DNA from 3 places in the Bradyrhizobium sp. 6(2017) genome. Region 2 is predicted to be linked to each of the others. Evidence: predicted binding sites of a transcription regulator. Region 2 holds the regulator's gene; each other region holds the start of a gene.
The links. Region 2 encodes PhoB, which activates phosphate uptake and scavenging genes when phosphate is short. Its sites were predicted from a motif close to TGTCATNNANCTGTCAT; they were not measured.

Region 1 (4,511 bases), 3.8 Mb from region 2:
GCGGCTCCTTCCTCAACCATCAATGGCTGGTCTGCGCCTGCGTACCTTACTATCCCCGTGCCGATACCAACCCCGCCAAGCCGTCGATCTCCGTTGTCGAGCGCGATGGCGTGACGTTGACGCAGGCCGCCAACTCGCCGAAATCGGCGATGGACGGCATTCCGAAATATGCCGGCGACGGCAATCTCACCCCTGATTTCTACGCCGTGAACACCATGCAGCCGCCCTATCAGCCGAGCGGCAACGACCCCGCGAAGGATGGCGACAAGGCCTATGCGGATCCGAAGAATGCGACGACGCTTGTGCCGCAGATCGGGGCCCTGGCTCACGCATCCCGGCCATCATCGTCTCTCCGTATGCGCGCCGCGGTTATGTCGACCATACGCCGATGGACACGACATCGATCCTGCGCTTCATCACGCGCCGCTTCGAACTGCCGACGCTGCACGGCATCACCGTGCGCGACGCTGCGATCGCCGCTCGTGGTCAGAAGCCGCTCGGCGACCTGACCAGCGCGCTGGCGCTTAAGGGGAAGTGAGGCGGAGGCTGTGTACCCGTCCGCCTGCGCTCAGGAGCCAGAGCGCGAGGCGCTTCCGCTCACGCCTTGCCATCGGCCACAGGCCGGGCAGCATCGCTTTCAGATGAACGTGTGACCGCGGCGCTGCACGACATGCATCCGCGGCCTTCGCATCGCCGGCGTCACCAGCCCAGTTCACGGAGATAGGCCGCACGGGCGGCGACTCCGGTGTGGGTGAAATCCGTGAAGACCCCGTCCACGCCGAGGCGGAAGAACTTCAGATATTCCAGGCCCGGATCGCCGCGATAGTCGGCCGCCAGATATTTCTTCTCGTTCCGGAAGGTGAAGACATGCACGAACAGGCCGAGCTTGTGCGCATCGGCAATGACGCTGGTTGCTTCCTGCGTCGAGGCCTCCGGCGTCGATCCCTTGTAGGGCTTGCCGTCGGCGTTGCTGTCTTTCCAGGGTGAGATCTTCAACGGAACGATATACGCCTTCCACGGACCGATGCCGTCGGCATAGGTCTTGATCTCCGCGAGGCCCTCAGGGGTCAGCATCGCATCGAAGCCGCGCGAGTCGCCCGCAACCGTCCAGTCGTACGGGCGGGAATTGGCGATGTTGTTCAGCAGGACCTTGCCGGTCTTGAAGTCGACACCGTTGCCGTCGATCAGCTGGACCTGCCGCGTTTCCAGTCCATGGCCGCGCATGTATTTCAGACTGCCGGCCTCGAAGCTCTGAACGACGATCGGAGCGTCCTTCGCGTTGAGGCCGTTCTCCTTGATGATCTTGATCAGGGCATCCTCGAGCGGGTGGCTCCCGGGCGCACCGCAGCCATTGGCGATGGCCTGGGCATTGTTCCAGCTCGGATTCTTGGTTTCCGGATAGACCGAGATGGGACGTCCCGTTGCCTTGCTCTTGGCCTTGGCGATGTCGATGATGTCCTGGAAGCTGATGATCGGGAATTTGCCGTTGAACAGCTTCGGCCTCTCGTTGGCCGCATCATAGGTGGTGCCGGCGATCCAGTTCTTCAGCTCGGCCATGGTGAAGTCGGTGATCGACCAGTCGTTGGTGTGGTCATCGCCATCCACGATCAGTGCTTTCAGCACCGATTTGGGATCGGCCGGATCGATGAGATCGGTGAGGTAGTCGGCTGGCCCGCCGGTGGGAGCTTGCGCCCATTTCCCCTTGACGAGGACACCCGGCGCCGTGCGCTTGCGGGCCGCAACCTCCGGATTGGTCTTCGCCACCTCGGCAATGTTGGTGTTGTCGCCGAGCCACGGGTTGTGGCGTGCCACCAGCACGCAATCCCTGGTCAGGTGCAGGTCCTCTTCGAGCGAATCCGTTCCGAGGTCGGCGGCGAGCTCATACGATGCATCGGTCTCCTCGGGCACCAGGCCCGGCACGCCGCGATGCCCGATGACGAGCGGCGGCTTTCCATCGAGGGTCAGGAAGGGCTTGTTGCCGGCCGGCACTGACGTGGTTTGCGCTGACGCGATCGATGGCGGGAGCATCGCCAAAGCCGCCGCACCGAACAGCATCGCTGCGAGATGTACTTTCCGTCCTGAACGAATGTGCTTCACGGCCACGCCTCCATCTTTGGTGTAGCGTCGGGTCCAGTGCCACAAGGGCCGAGCCGTTCGACGCTGCTGTCTTCTTGTCTCAATCTCCTGACAGCTGGATGACTGTCGGGCGGGGTGGGCCGACAAAGCTTTTGAAATGCATCGCGGCGACGCGCACGTCACCGCGGTTCGGGGCCGACCGTCGCGCGCTTCATCGCTCGATCCGGACGGTCATGCCGGGCTCGAGGCCTTCCGCGGCGCCGGCGGGATCGAGACGCAGCCGCAGCGTGCTGCGGTCATGATCGCCGATCACGCGCTCGGCCTGCCAGGTGGCGAAGGTGCCGAGCGGCCGCAATTCGGTGATCGCGGCCTTGGTCGCGCCGCCGGTGGCATTCCGGATCACGTTCACGGTCTTTCCGATCGCAAGGCCGTCGAGATGGTCCTCGCGCACGTTGAACGACAGCCATTGCTTGCCGGCCGCCGCGACCATCAGGATCGGCTGGCCCGCGCGAACGTTCTCGCCCACTTCCGCAGCGATGACACTGACCACGCCGTCGGCCGGCGCGCGCAGCACCATCTTGTCGAGCCGGCGTTCGAGCACCGCGACGGCGGCCGCGGCCGCCTGCACCTGGGCGTCGGCGATGGCGCGCTCCTCCTTGGTCGGCCCCGCCACTGCGGCGTCGTAATTGGCTTGGGCTGCCGCCACGCCGGCGCGCGCCGCCGCCACGTCATTCTCGGCCTGGTCGAGTGCCTGCTGGGTTTCAAAACTCTGGCTCGCCAATGTGCTGATCCGCTTGAGCTGGACCTCGACATAGTCGAGGCGCGACTTGGCCTTGGAGATGGCCGCCTTAAGGGAATCGACCTGCTCGCGGCGAACGCCGGCATAGACATTGTTGCGGCTTGCGACCGCAGCGGCGAGCGCGGCCCGCGCCTGGTCCGCCTGCGCGGTCAACTCGACCGCGGAGAGCTTGGCGAGAACGTCGCCTGCGTGCACCTGCGCGCCTTTCTCGACCGCGATCGACATAAGCTGGCCGTTCACCTCCGGCTCGACCCTGACCTCGGTCGAGCGCACGACACCGACGGTTGCGGGGGACGACGTCGCGCGGTTCTCGGAATAGATCAGCGCGCCCGCGACGAGCACAAGCGGGACCGCGATGATGGCGATGCGCCTAGCGTTGGGCATGTTGCGGTCCTCTCTTGAACACCAGCGCCGAGATCACGGCGAGTGCGAAATAGCCCAGCGCCAAACACCACAGTCCGAGCCAGTCATGCGAGACCTCCCAGATGCTGGCGCCGAGCTGGTTGATGCGCACGAGGCCGTCGATCGCGGAGTCGGCCGGAAACAGCCGGCCCAGCGCGGTGGCCGCAGCGGGGATGGCCTCGCGCGGCCATGCAAAGCCGGCGGTGAAGAATTGCGGCAGGCTGGTCGCCAGCAGCAGGATGGTGGCGTTTTCCGGCCGCGTGAACCAGGCGCCGATCGCCTGTCCCATAAAACTCGTCGCCAGCAGGAAGACGGTCGCCAGCGCGAAGATCTGCGGCAGATGCCCCAGCGTCGAGAAACCGTAGACGCGCGGCAGCACGATCAGATAGAGCGCGAGCGCCGGCAAATAGATCGTCAGATGGGCGATGCCGCGCCCGAACACGCCGGCGAACGCGCCGCGGCCGCTGGCCAGCGCCGTGCCGGTCAGCATCGCCGCGCCGATCAGGAGCGTCTGCTGCAGGATCAGGATGAATGCCGCCGGCACGATGTAGCTCGCATAGCCGCCGACCGGGTTGAAGATCGGTTGCAGCAGAACATCGGCCGGGCTGAGGCTCGCGAGCTTCGCCTTGACCAGGCTGCCGTCGGAGCGGCCGCCCCGCGACACCAGCTCCGATGTCAGCGTGCCGATCGCGGTGGCGACGCTGCTGGCGGTCGACCTGAAGACGAACAGATAGGTGGCGTCGGCGTAGACCGGAATGTGGGCGGTGATGCCCTTGAGCACGTCGCGCTCGGTATCGGGCGGGATCTGGACCGCGGCAAACGCCTCGCCGCGATCGATCGCGGTGCGCGCCTCCGCCAGCGTGCGGGCGCGCACCGTCACGCTCAACGTGCCGCTGGCATCGAGCGTCTCGACAATCTGGCGGGAGAGATCGCTGAGATCATTGTCGACCACCGCGATCGGCAGCTTGCGCAGGATCTGGTTCAGATAGGGCTGCGGATAGTAGATGCCGTAGATCAGCGGGGCCAGGAACAAGAGGGTGAACGCGCTGCGCGTTCCGAGCACGCGTCGCCACTCTCCGATGAAGGCGCCGCCGACGCCTGGCGATGTCTGTTCGCTAACCGGAGGTTCGGCCGGCCTCTCTGTCGCGAACCAGCCCCTGCGCGTCAGGCTCGCCATGCGCAGCCATGCGAGGCCGGCAAACAGCAGCGCGAGGCCGGCGAGCGCGGCGAAGGG
Region 2 (4,511 bases):
GTTCACCGCGCTGTCGAACCAGTTCTTCAGCTGGGATTTGACCAAGACGATGGCCAACCTGCCGGTGACCATCAACAATTTCGTGCAGAGTCCCTACGCCTACTGGAAAGAGCTGGCGTGGAGCGGTGCGCTGCTCATCACATTCACTGTGCTCGCGCTGAACATCGGCGCGCGCATCCTTGGTGCCGAAAGGGCCGCAAAATGACCGAGCTTTCCGTCTCCACGACTGTCGCGAGCCACGTTCCCCAGGTGCCGCTGCCGGAAGCGCCGCCGAAAGTCACGGTGCGCAACCTCAACTTCTATTACGGCGAGCACCACGCGCTGAAGAACATCAACCTGACGCTCGGCACCAACCGCGTCACGGCGTTCATCGGCCCGTCCGGCTGCGGCAAGTCGACCCTGCTGCGCATCTTCAACCGGATGTACGATCTCTATCCGGGTCAGCGCGCGGTCGGCCAGCTGATGCTGGACCAGACCAACATTCTCGATCCCAAGCTCGACCTCAATCTGCTGCGTGCGCGGGTCGGCATGGTGTTCCAGAAGCCGACGCCGTTCCCGATGACGATCTACGAGAACATCGCCTTCGGCATCCGCCTCTACGAGAAGATCTCGAAGTCCGAGATGGACGACCGGGTCGAGAAGGCGCTCCGCGGCGGCGCGCTGTGGAACGAGGTCAAGGACAAGCTGAACGCTTCCGGCCTGTCGCTCTCCGGCGGCCAGCAGCAGCGGCTGTGCATCGCGCGCACCGTGGCGGTGCGTCCCGAGGTGATCCTGTTCGACGAGCCGTGCTCGGCGCTCGACCCGATCTCGACCGCCAAGGTCGAGGAGCTGATCCAGGAGCTCTCCGAGGATTACACGATCGCGATCGTCACCCACAACATGCAGCAGGCGGCGCGCGTCTCCGACAAGACCGCCTTCATGTATCTCGGCGAGCTGATCGAGTTCGACGACACCAACAAGATCTTCACCTCGCCGAGCGATCGACGCACGCAGGACTACATCACCGGCCGGTTCGGCTGAGGAGACAAGCGATGGCTTCTGAACATACCGCCAAGGCATTCGACAGCGACCTGCAGGAGTTGACCCGCCTGGTCGCCGAGATGGGCGGCCTCGTCGAGCGCATGATCACCGAGTCGGTCGACGCGCTGATCCGCCGCGACGTCGCGCTGGGCAAGCGCGTGGTCGCCGCCGACATCGAGATCGACAATCTGCAGCGCGTCATCGAAGAGCGCGCGGTGCTGACGATCGCTCGCCGCCAGCCGATGGCGATCGACCTGCGCGAGATCGTCAGCGCGATGCGCGTCGCGACTGACCTCGAGCGGATCGGCGACCTCGCCAAGAACATGGGCAAGCGCGTCGCGGCGCTGGAGAGCGATTTCCAGCCGCTGAAGCTGATCCGCGGCCTCGAGCACATGACCGACCTCGTGCTGTCGCAGGTCAAGTCGGTGCTCGACGCCTATGCCGCGCACGATCTGCCGGCGGCGATGAACGTCTGGAAGGGCGACGAGGAGGTCGATGCGATCTGCACCTCGCTGTTCCGCGAACTGCTCACCTACATGATGGAGGATCCGCGCAACATCTCGTTCTGCATCCATCTGATGTTCTGCGCCAAGAACATCGAGCGGATCGGCGACCACGCCACCAATATCGCCGAGACCGTGTTCTACATGATCGAGGGCCAGCAGATCACCGACAAGCGTCCGAAGGGCGATATGACCAATTTCGCCACCACGGTGCCGGGCAACTAGGGCATGATCCGCATCGGCGGAACCGGATTGTCGTCGCGACAAACCGTTTCCCACGGGGAATATGCTCAGGGGTTGAGTGTTTCGGTTTGCGTTTGGGCAACGGATCACCACAGAGAAAGAACTTAGACCGATGAGCGCACGCATTCTGGTAGTCGAAGACGAGGAAGCGCTGACGACACTGTTGCGCTACAACCTCGATGCGGAAGGCTACGACGTCGAAACGGTGGGACGCGGCGACGACGCCGACACCAGGTTGAAGGAGCGCATCCCCGACCTCGTTGTGCTGGACTGGATGCTGCCGGGCCTGTCCGGCATCGAACTGTGCCGCCGCCTGCGGGCGCGGCCCGAGACCAAGCAGCTTCCGATCATCATGCTGACCGCGCGCGGCGAGGAGAGTGAGCGCGTGCGCGGGCTTGCCACCGGCGCCGACGATTACATCGTCAAGCCGTTCTCGGTGCCCGAGCTGCTGGCGCGGGTGAAGGGCTTGCTGCGCCGTGCGAGCCCGGAGCGGCTTGCCACCGTGCTGACCTATGGCGATATCGAACTCGACCGCGAGAAGCGCCGCGTGGCGCGCTCCGGCCGCCCGATCGATCTCGGGCCGACCGAATATCGTCTGCTCGAATTCTTCCTCGAGCATCCCGGCCGGGTGTTCAGCCGCGAGCAGCTGCTCGACAGCGTCTGGGGCCGCGACATCTATATCGACGAGCGCACCGTCGACGTGCATATCGGCCGCCTGCGTAAGTTGCTCAATCCGGGCCGCGAGCAGGATCCGATCCGCACCGTGCGCGGCGCCGGCTACGCGCTCGACGACCGCTTCGCGAAGGCCGAGCCGCAGCCGTAACGGCCGTGTGGCATTCATAAACCGCAACACGTTGTCGTCCCGGCGAAAGCCGGGACCCATACGCCGCGGCCGGCGCAATCGGCACGCGGCCAGACGGCTTTCAAACAACACCCATTCGTGGTTATGGGTCCCGGCCTGCGCCGGGACGACGCCGGTGATGCATCCGGGCTACGGTTCTCACAAAAAAATCCCCGCTTTCACGGGGATTTCTTTTTCAGTCCTACGCCAGTTTCCCGAGTGCTCACTTGATCTGCGGTTTCGCCGACGGCCGGCGGCGATCGCCGGCGGGCTGGTAGGCGACGCGCGAGTGGTGTGCGCAATAGGGCAGGCCGCCGAGCGCCTTGCCGCCGCAGAAGAAGAATTCCGGGCTCGATGGATCGCCGACCGGCCAGTGGCAGGTGGCTTCGTTCAGCTCGAGCAGCGACAGCCGCTGGCTCATCGGCACCACGTTGTCGTAGGAGATCGGATCGGGCTCCATCTCGACCTCGAAGGCATGCGCCAGCGCGGTGTTGCCGCGCGAGACCGGACGCGCCACCCGCATCATGTGCTGGGCGGGGCGGGCCTTGCGCTGCCGCGGCGCGGCCGTGGAGGGGGCCTTGGCGCGGCCGGAGAGGCCGAGCCGATGCACTTTGCCGATCACGGCATTTCGCGTCACATTGCCAAGTTCCGCGGCGATCTGGCTGGCCGAGAGGCCAGACTCCCAGAGCTTCTTCAGCTGCTCGACGCGATCGTCGGACCAGGTCAATACAGTCATCGCATTCTTCCTTTCGCATGGCGCCGGCCAGTCATTGGAGCGACGCTGCGAGCCAAATCCGGGTCAAAATCCCAGCGGCCAGAATCCCTTAGCCCTCGCCGGGCGCGGTCTTGCGCCCGAACGTTTACGTGTGACACGAAGGCTACTTAGAGGGTCCAGTACTGCCGCACGAGATGTCGTACCCGACAGGCCAAACGCTACAATATGGCGTGACTCTGGCGCAAGAGTCCGCGGCCGTGCGTCCACATGTTCCCACAAAGTTAAGCACTGTAATGAGGCTTTTCCACCGCACCGGAATGCTCCGGATTGCGCTCGTTTCGCATCGCAGGAAGGCCGGCAAAGGCCGGCTCCTGGCGATTGACACCTACTGGCCGCAGCATAGAATGGCTGCACGTGCCGCCCGCAAAGGCGGCCGTTTTGTTTTCCGAAGCTGGCCGTTGCTGCACTGGCGTCAAGGCGCGCACGGCAATTGTCGGCTTCAAACCGGCAGTGAACGCCATGACCAACAGCGCCTCGTCGCATCTGCTCCCCGTCTTCGCCCGGGTCGATCTCGGCTTCGAGCGCGGTGAGGGCGCCTGGCTGATCGCAACCAACGGCGACCGCTATCTCGACTTCACCTCGGGCGTTGCGGTGAACGCGCTCGGGCACGCGCATCCGCATCTGGTCCAGGCGCTGCAGGAACAGGCGACCAAGCTCTGGCACATGTCGAACCTGTTCAAGAGCCCGGACGGCGAGGCGCTGGCCGCCCGGCTGTGCGAGCAGAGCTTTGCCGACTTCGTGTTCTTCTGCAATTCCGGCGCAGAGGCGATGGAGGGCGTGATCAAGCTGGTCCGCCATTATCACTTCTCCAAGGGCCATCCCGAGCGCTACCGCATCATCACCTTCGAAGGCGCCTTCCACGGCCGCACGCTGGGCACGCTGGCTGCGACCGGCTCGCCAAAATATCTCGAGGGTTTTGGCCCGCCGATGGACGGCTTCGACCAGGTGCCGCACGGCGACATCGAGGCCGTCAAGAAAGCGATCGGCCCGCACACTGCCGGCATCCTGATCGAGCCGGTGCAGGGCGAGGGCGGCGTGCGCTCGGCGCCGCAGGCGTTCTTCAAGGCGCTGCGCGCGCTCTGCGACGAGCATGGCCTGCTGCTCGCATTCGACGAGGTGCAGACCGGTA
Region 3 (4,511 bases), 1.5 Mb from region 2:
ATTCGGCGCGCCGAACACGATGAAGTCATCAGCATCAGCGGCATCGCGCGCGGTCTCCTCGTTGACGGGGAATTCGGCAATGGCCGCGCCCAGCGCGCGAAACTCCCGACGCATCGCCGGGCTGTTGTCGTCATGCGAAAGCATACGGACATCAGCCGCGCGTGCTGCGGCAGCCAGTCGCGCGATCGAGGCCGGCACCTCTGGACGGCGCGCGACGACCCGGTCGATCAGCTCGTTGAAGGCCTCGAGCGAAAGCCCGGCGCGTTCGGCCGACTGGTTGCGCTTCTTCGGCTTGACGTTGCTGTGGTCGTTGAAGGCGAACAGGTCGATGCGGCCTTCTGTGAGCCATTGAATGATCTCGGGCTCGGCGTCGAGATTGTGGGTCTCATGACGCAGATGGAAGCGCGTATCGGCGGCGAGAAGCGGCCGCAGCGCCTCGATCGCATCGAGCAGCTTGCGCGCATTCTCCGCGCTGCGCAGGCCGGGCTCCCACGACCAGGTCGTGCCATGGAACACGGTGGTGATGCCGTTGGCGATCGCCTGCCGGTCGCTGTCGACAAGCGCGACGTCGGTCGGGAAGTCGACGTCCGGGCGCGGCATCATCTGCCGCTCGAACGCATCGCCGTGCAGATCGATGATGCCAGGCAGCACCAGGAACCCGCCGGCATTGATGTGGAGGGCGGCGCGGCCTTGTTCGGCGTCAAGCGCGCCGATATCGCGGCCCGCGGTCCGCAGCGAGGTCTCGACCAATGCGCCGTCAACCAGCGTGCGTCCGCCCTCGATGAAAATGTCCGTCACGATGCGGCACTCCGTTGTTTGGCCTGTGATTGGGATACGGCCTCGGCCTCATACTTGTCGAGGAATTCCTCCACCGCGAGCTTGCGAAAGTCGGGCAGGACACGGCGAAGCCTCTCGTGATCCCAGTCCCACCACGCCAGCGCAACGAGACGATCCGCGACCGCTTCGGAGAAGCGCCGCTTGACCGGCCGCGCCGGATTACCGGCAACGATGGTATAGGCGGGTACATCCTTGGTCACGATCGCGCCGGCGGCAATCACGGCGCCGGTTCCGATGTTGCGGCCCGGCAGCAGGATCGCGCCGTGACCGATCCAGACGTCATGGCCGATATGCACGTGATGCGCACGTCGCCAGTTGAAGAAGTCGGTGTCGTCGCTCTCGCCGGGAAAATAAGCGCTGGCGCGGTAGGTGAAATGCGCCTGCGTCGCGCGATGCATCGGGTGGTTGCCGGGATTGATCCGGGTCATCGCCGCGATCGAGCAGAATTTTCCGATCGAAGTGTAGGTGATCTGGCTGTCGTTCACGACGTAGGAATAGTCGTCCACGCTGACTTCAAGCAGGATCGTGCGCGCACCGACCTCGGTATATTTGCCGAGCTTGCTCTCGCGGACCGACGCAGTCGGGTCGACGGTCGGCACAACCGAGAGTGTTTTTCCGGCCATCAGGCCTCCGTAATTCTTGTAAATCTCTGGCTTCCGGGAGATGCGCGCTCGTCATCAGGATGCTTGATGACAACATCATGACGTCACGATGACGGCAAGAGAGCGGTGTGGACGATCGCCGCACCGCAACGTCACGTCACATAACTGTTAAACACCGGGGATAGCGATGGCCCAACACGGCGCGGTTGGAGCATTACATGCTGGTGGTGGAAGGTTTGACGTGCCGGTTCGGCACAAAAGCCGCAGTCGACAACGCATCCTTCTCGATCGCGCCGGGCAGCTTTGTCGGTGTGATCGGCCGCTCCGGTGCCGGCAAGTCGACCCTGTTGCGGATGATCAATCGTCTCGCCGATCCGACCTCCGGCCGCATCCTGTTCGAAGGAACCGACGTGACTGCATTGCGCGGCAAGGCGCTGCGGCAGTGGCGGGCGCGCTCGGCGATGATCTTCCAGCAGTTCAACCTTGTCGGCCGTCTCGACGTGCTGACCAACGTGCTGATGGGCCGGCTGGCCCAGATCCCGTCCTGGCGTTCGTTGGCGCAAGCCTGGCCGGAGCAGGACAGGGCGCTCGCGATGTCCGCGCTCGATCAGTTCGACATCGCCCAGCTCGCGGCGCAGCGCGCCGACCAGCTCTCCGGCGGCCAGCAGCAGCGCGTCGCGATCGCCCGCGCGCTGGTGCAGGAGCCCGACATCATCCTCGCCGACGAGCCGATCGCCTCGCTCGATCCGCGCAACACCAAGATCGTGATGGATGCGTTGCTGCGCATCAACAAGCATTTCGGCATCACGGTGCTCTGCAATCTGCACTCGCTCGACCTGGCGCGGACCTATTGCGATCGCCTGGTCGGCATGGCGGCGGGGCGCGTGGTGTTCGACGGCGCCCCGGCGGCGCTGACCGATCATATCGCCCGCGAGCTCTACGACCTCGAGGCCAACGACGTCATGGGCGGCGCGCCAATGCCCGCGCCCGACGGCGCGTCCGTTCCGGCACTCGGCACCGCAGCCGCGGCTTGAGCGTCGCGCGTTTTCCGATCTGAATGGCCGAGCATTTTGCCCGGCCAACAGGTGCAACCATAATAAAGAGGGGTAGTCATGTTCACTCGTCGCATCATTCTGGCCGGCGTCGCCGCGCTGGCGCTCTCCGGTTCCGCATCCGCGCAGGACTGGAAGGCAAAATATCCGGAGCTCACCTTCGCGGTGGTGCCGGCGGAAAACGCCTCCGGCGTCACCGAGCGCTGGACACCGTTCGTGGCATATCTGTCGAAGGAGCTCGGCGTGAAAGTCACGCTGCGCATCGCCAATGACTACGCCGCCGTCATCGAAGGTCAGCGCGCCGGCAACATCCAGATCGCCAGCTACGGCTCGGCCTCGTTCGCGCGCGCCCGCCTGACCGGCGTCAAGACCGACGCGTTCGCCAACGACATCAACGCCGACGGTTCGACCGGCTACTACTCGGTGTTCTTCGTCAAGGCCTCGAGCCCGTACAAGAGCGTCGACGACCTGAAGGGCAAGAACCTCGGCCTGGTCGATCCGAACTCGACCTCGGGCAACAACGTGCCGCGCTTCGAGCTAGACAAGATGGGCATCGCCGACGCTGACACCTATTTCGGCAAGGTCGTGTTCACCGGCAGCCACGAGAACGCCGTTCTGGCGCTGGCGCAGGGCACCGTCGACATGGCTGCCAACCAGTGGACCAGCGACGACGATTCGACGCTCGCGCAGATGCTGACCAAGGGCATGCTGAAGAACGCCGACGACTCGGCGATGAAGAAGGACGATTTCCGCATCATCCACAAGTCGGCGCCGATCATCAACGGACCCTATGCCTACAACGCCGATCTGCCCGAGGACCTGAAGGCCGCGATCGCGAAGGCCTTCTTCGAAGCCCCGACCAAGGACAAGGCCGCGTTCGACCGTCTCTCCGACGGCCAGAAGAAGGGCTTCCATCCCGCCACCACCAAGGACTGGGATGGCACGATCGAGCTGATCAAGTTCGTCGACGCTCTGCGCAAGAAGAAGGCGAGCTGATCGTTCACCTGACGTCACGAGGCCGGGCCTGACAGCCCGGCCTTTGTTCTCAACTCCGAACCGGACTGGCACGCGTCGATGGCGACCGCCGTATCCATTCTTCCGGCGCAGCAACTGGCAACGCTGGAAGAGGCCTACCGCAGGTCGGTCTCGCGCAAGCGGCTGAAGGTCGCGCTGGCGGCGGCAATATTCTGCGCGGCCTTGGTGATCGCCGCGTTCGGCGCGGAAGTGAACCTGCGCACGCTGTTCACCTATTTCGGCAACTTCGTCAGCTATTTCGACCGCATTCTGACGCTCGAATCGGGCGCGCGGGTGTGGACCGATTTTCCCGAATGGTTCTGGGGCTGGAAGAAATGGTTGAGGATGCTCGGCGAGACCGTGCTGATCAGCTATGTAGGCACGCTGACCGGCGCGGTGTTTGCCTTCGCTCTGAATTTCTTCGCGGCCCAGAACACCTCGCCGGCGCCGTGGCTGCGCTTTGCGGTGCGCCGGCTGCTTGAATTCGCCCGCACGGTGCCCGGCATCGTGTTCGCGCTGATCTTCGTGATCGCGTTCGGCCTCGGGCCGATGGCCGGCGTGCTGGCGATCGCGATCCACTCGACCGGTGCGCTGGGAAAACTGTTCGCCGAGATCGTCGAGAACGCCGACATGAAGCCGGTCGAGGGCATCCGCTCCACCGGCGCGAGCTGGCTGTCCTGCATGCGCTTTGCCGTCCTGCCGCAGGTGTCGGCGGGCTATGCCAGCTACGCGCTGCTGCGCTTCGAGATCAACGTCCGCGAAGCCTCGGTGATGGGTTTTGTCGGGGCCGGCGGCATCGGCCAGGAGCTCGTGGTCGCGATCCGCAAGTTCTACTATTCCGACGTCAGCGCCATCCTGGTCACCATCATCATCACCGTCTTCATCATCGACATCTCGACCGGCTGGCTGCGCGGCCGGCTGTTCGGCAAGGAGACCCGGCGATGAGCCAGCTGCCGAAGCCGGACACCGGCGCGCTGCGCGCCAAATATCCCGACGCATTCGACCG

Region 1: G6P99_RS34780 (glycerophosphodiester phosphodiesterase family protein) is a predicted target of PhoB. The motif match lies at 2,185-2,201, and genes of this name have one in related genera.
Region 3: phnC (phosphonate ABC transporter ATP-binding protein) is a predicted target of PhoB. The motif match lies at 1,527-1,543, and genes of this name have one in related genera.

The regions. Positions count from the first base shown of each region.
Region 1 covers NZ_CP049289.2:7,303,694-7,308,204, reverse strand. Annotated here, with positions in the region: partial or broken gene acpA (acid phosphatase) at 1-538, shown strand, start outside; gene G6P99_RS34780 (glycerophosphodiester phosphodiesterase family protein) at 700-2,097, opposite strand; gene G6P99_RS34775 (HlyD family secretion protein) at 2,288-3,259, opposite strand; gene G6P99_RS34770 (ABC transporter permease) at 3,246-4,511, opposite strand, start outside.
Region 2 covers NZ_CP049289.2:1,138,230-1,142,740, forward strand. Annotated here, with positions in the region: gene pstA (phosphate ABC transporter permease PstA) at 1-205, shown strand, start outside; gene pstB (phosphate ABC transporter ATP-binding protein PstB) at 202-1,020, shown strand; gene phoU (phosphate signaling complex protein PhoU) at 1,032-1,748, shown strand; gene phoB (phosphate regulon transcriptional regulator PhoB) at 1,879-2,589, shown strand; gene G6P99_RS05345 (GcrA family cell cycle regulator) at 2,831-3,343, opposite strand; gene G6P99_RS05350 (hypothetical protein) at 3,604-3,843, opposite strand; gene G6P99_RS05355 (aspartate aminotransferase family protein) at 3,842-4,511, shown strand, end outside.
Region 3 covers NZ_CP049289.2:2,634,728-2,639,238, forward strand. Annotated here, with positions in the region: gene G6P99_RS12530 (alpha-D-ribose 1-methylphosphonate 5-triphosphate diphosphatase) at 1-798, opposite strand, end outside; gene G6P99_RS12535 (chloramphenicol acetyltransferase) at 795-1,460, opposite strand; gene phnC (phosphonate ABC transporter ATP-binding protein) at 1,658-2,473, shown strand; gene phnD (phosphonate ABC transporter substrate-binding protein) at 2,552-3,487, shown strand; gene phnE (phosphonate ABC transporter, permease protein PhnE) at 3,566-4,450, shown strand; gene phnE (phosphonate ABC transporter, permease protein PhnE) at 4,447-4,511, shown strand, end outside.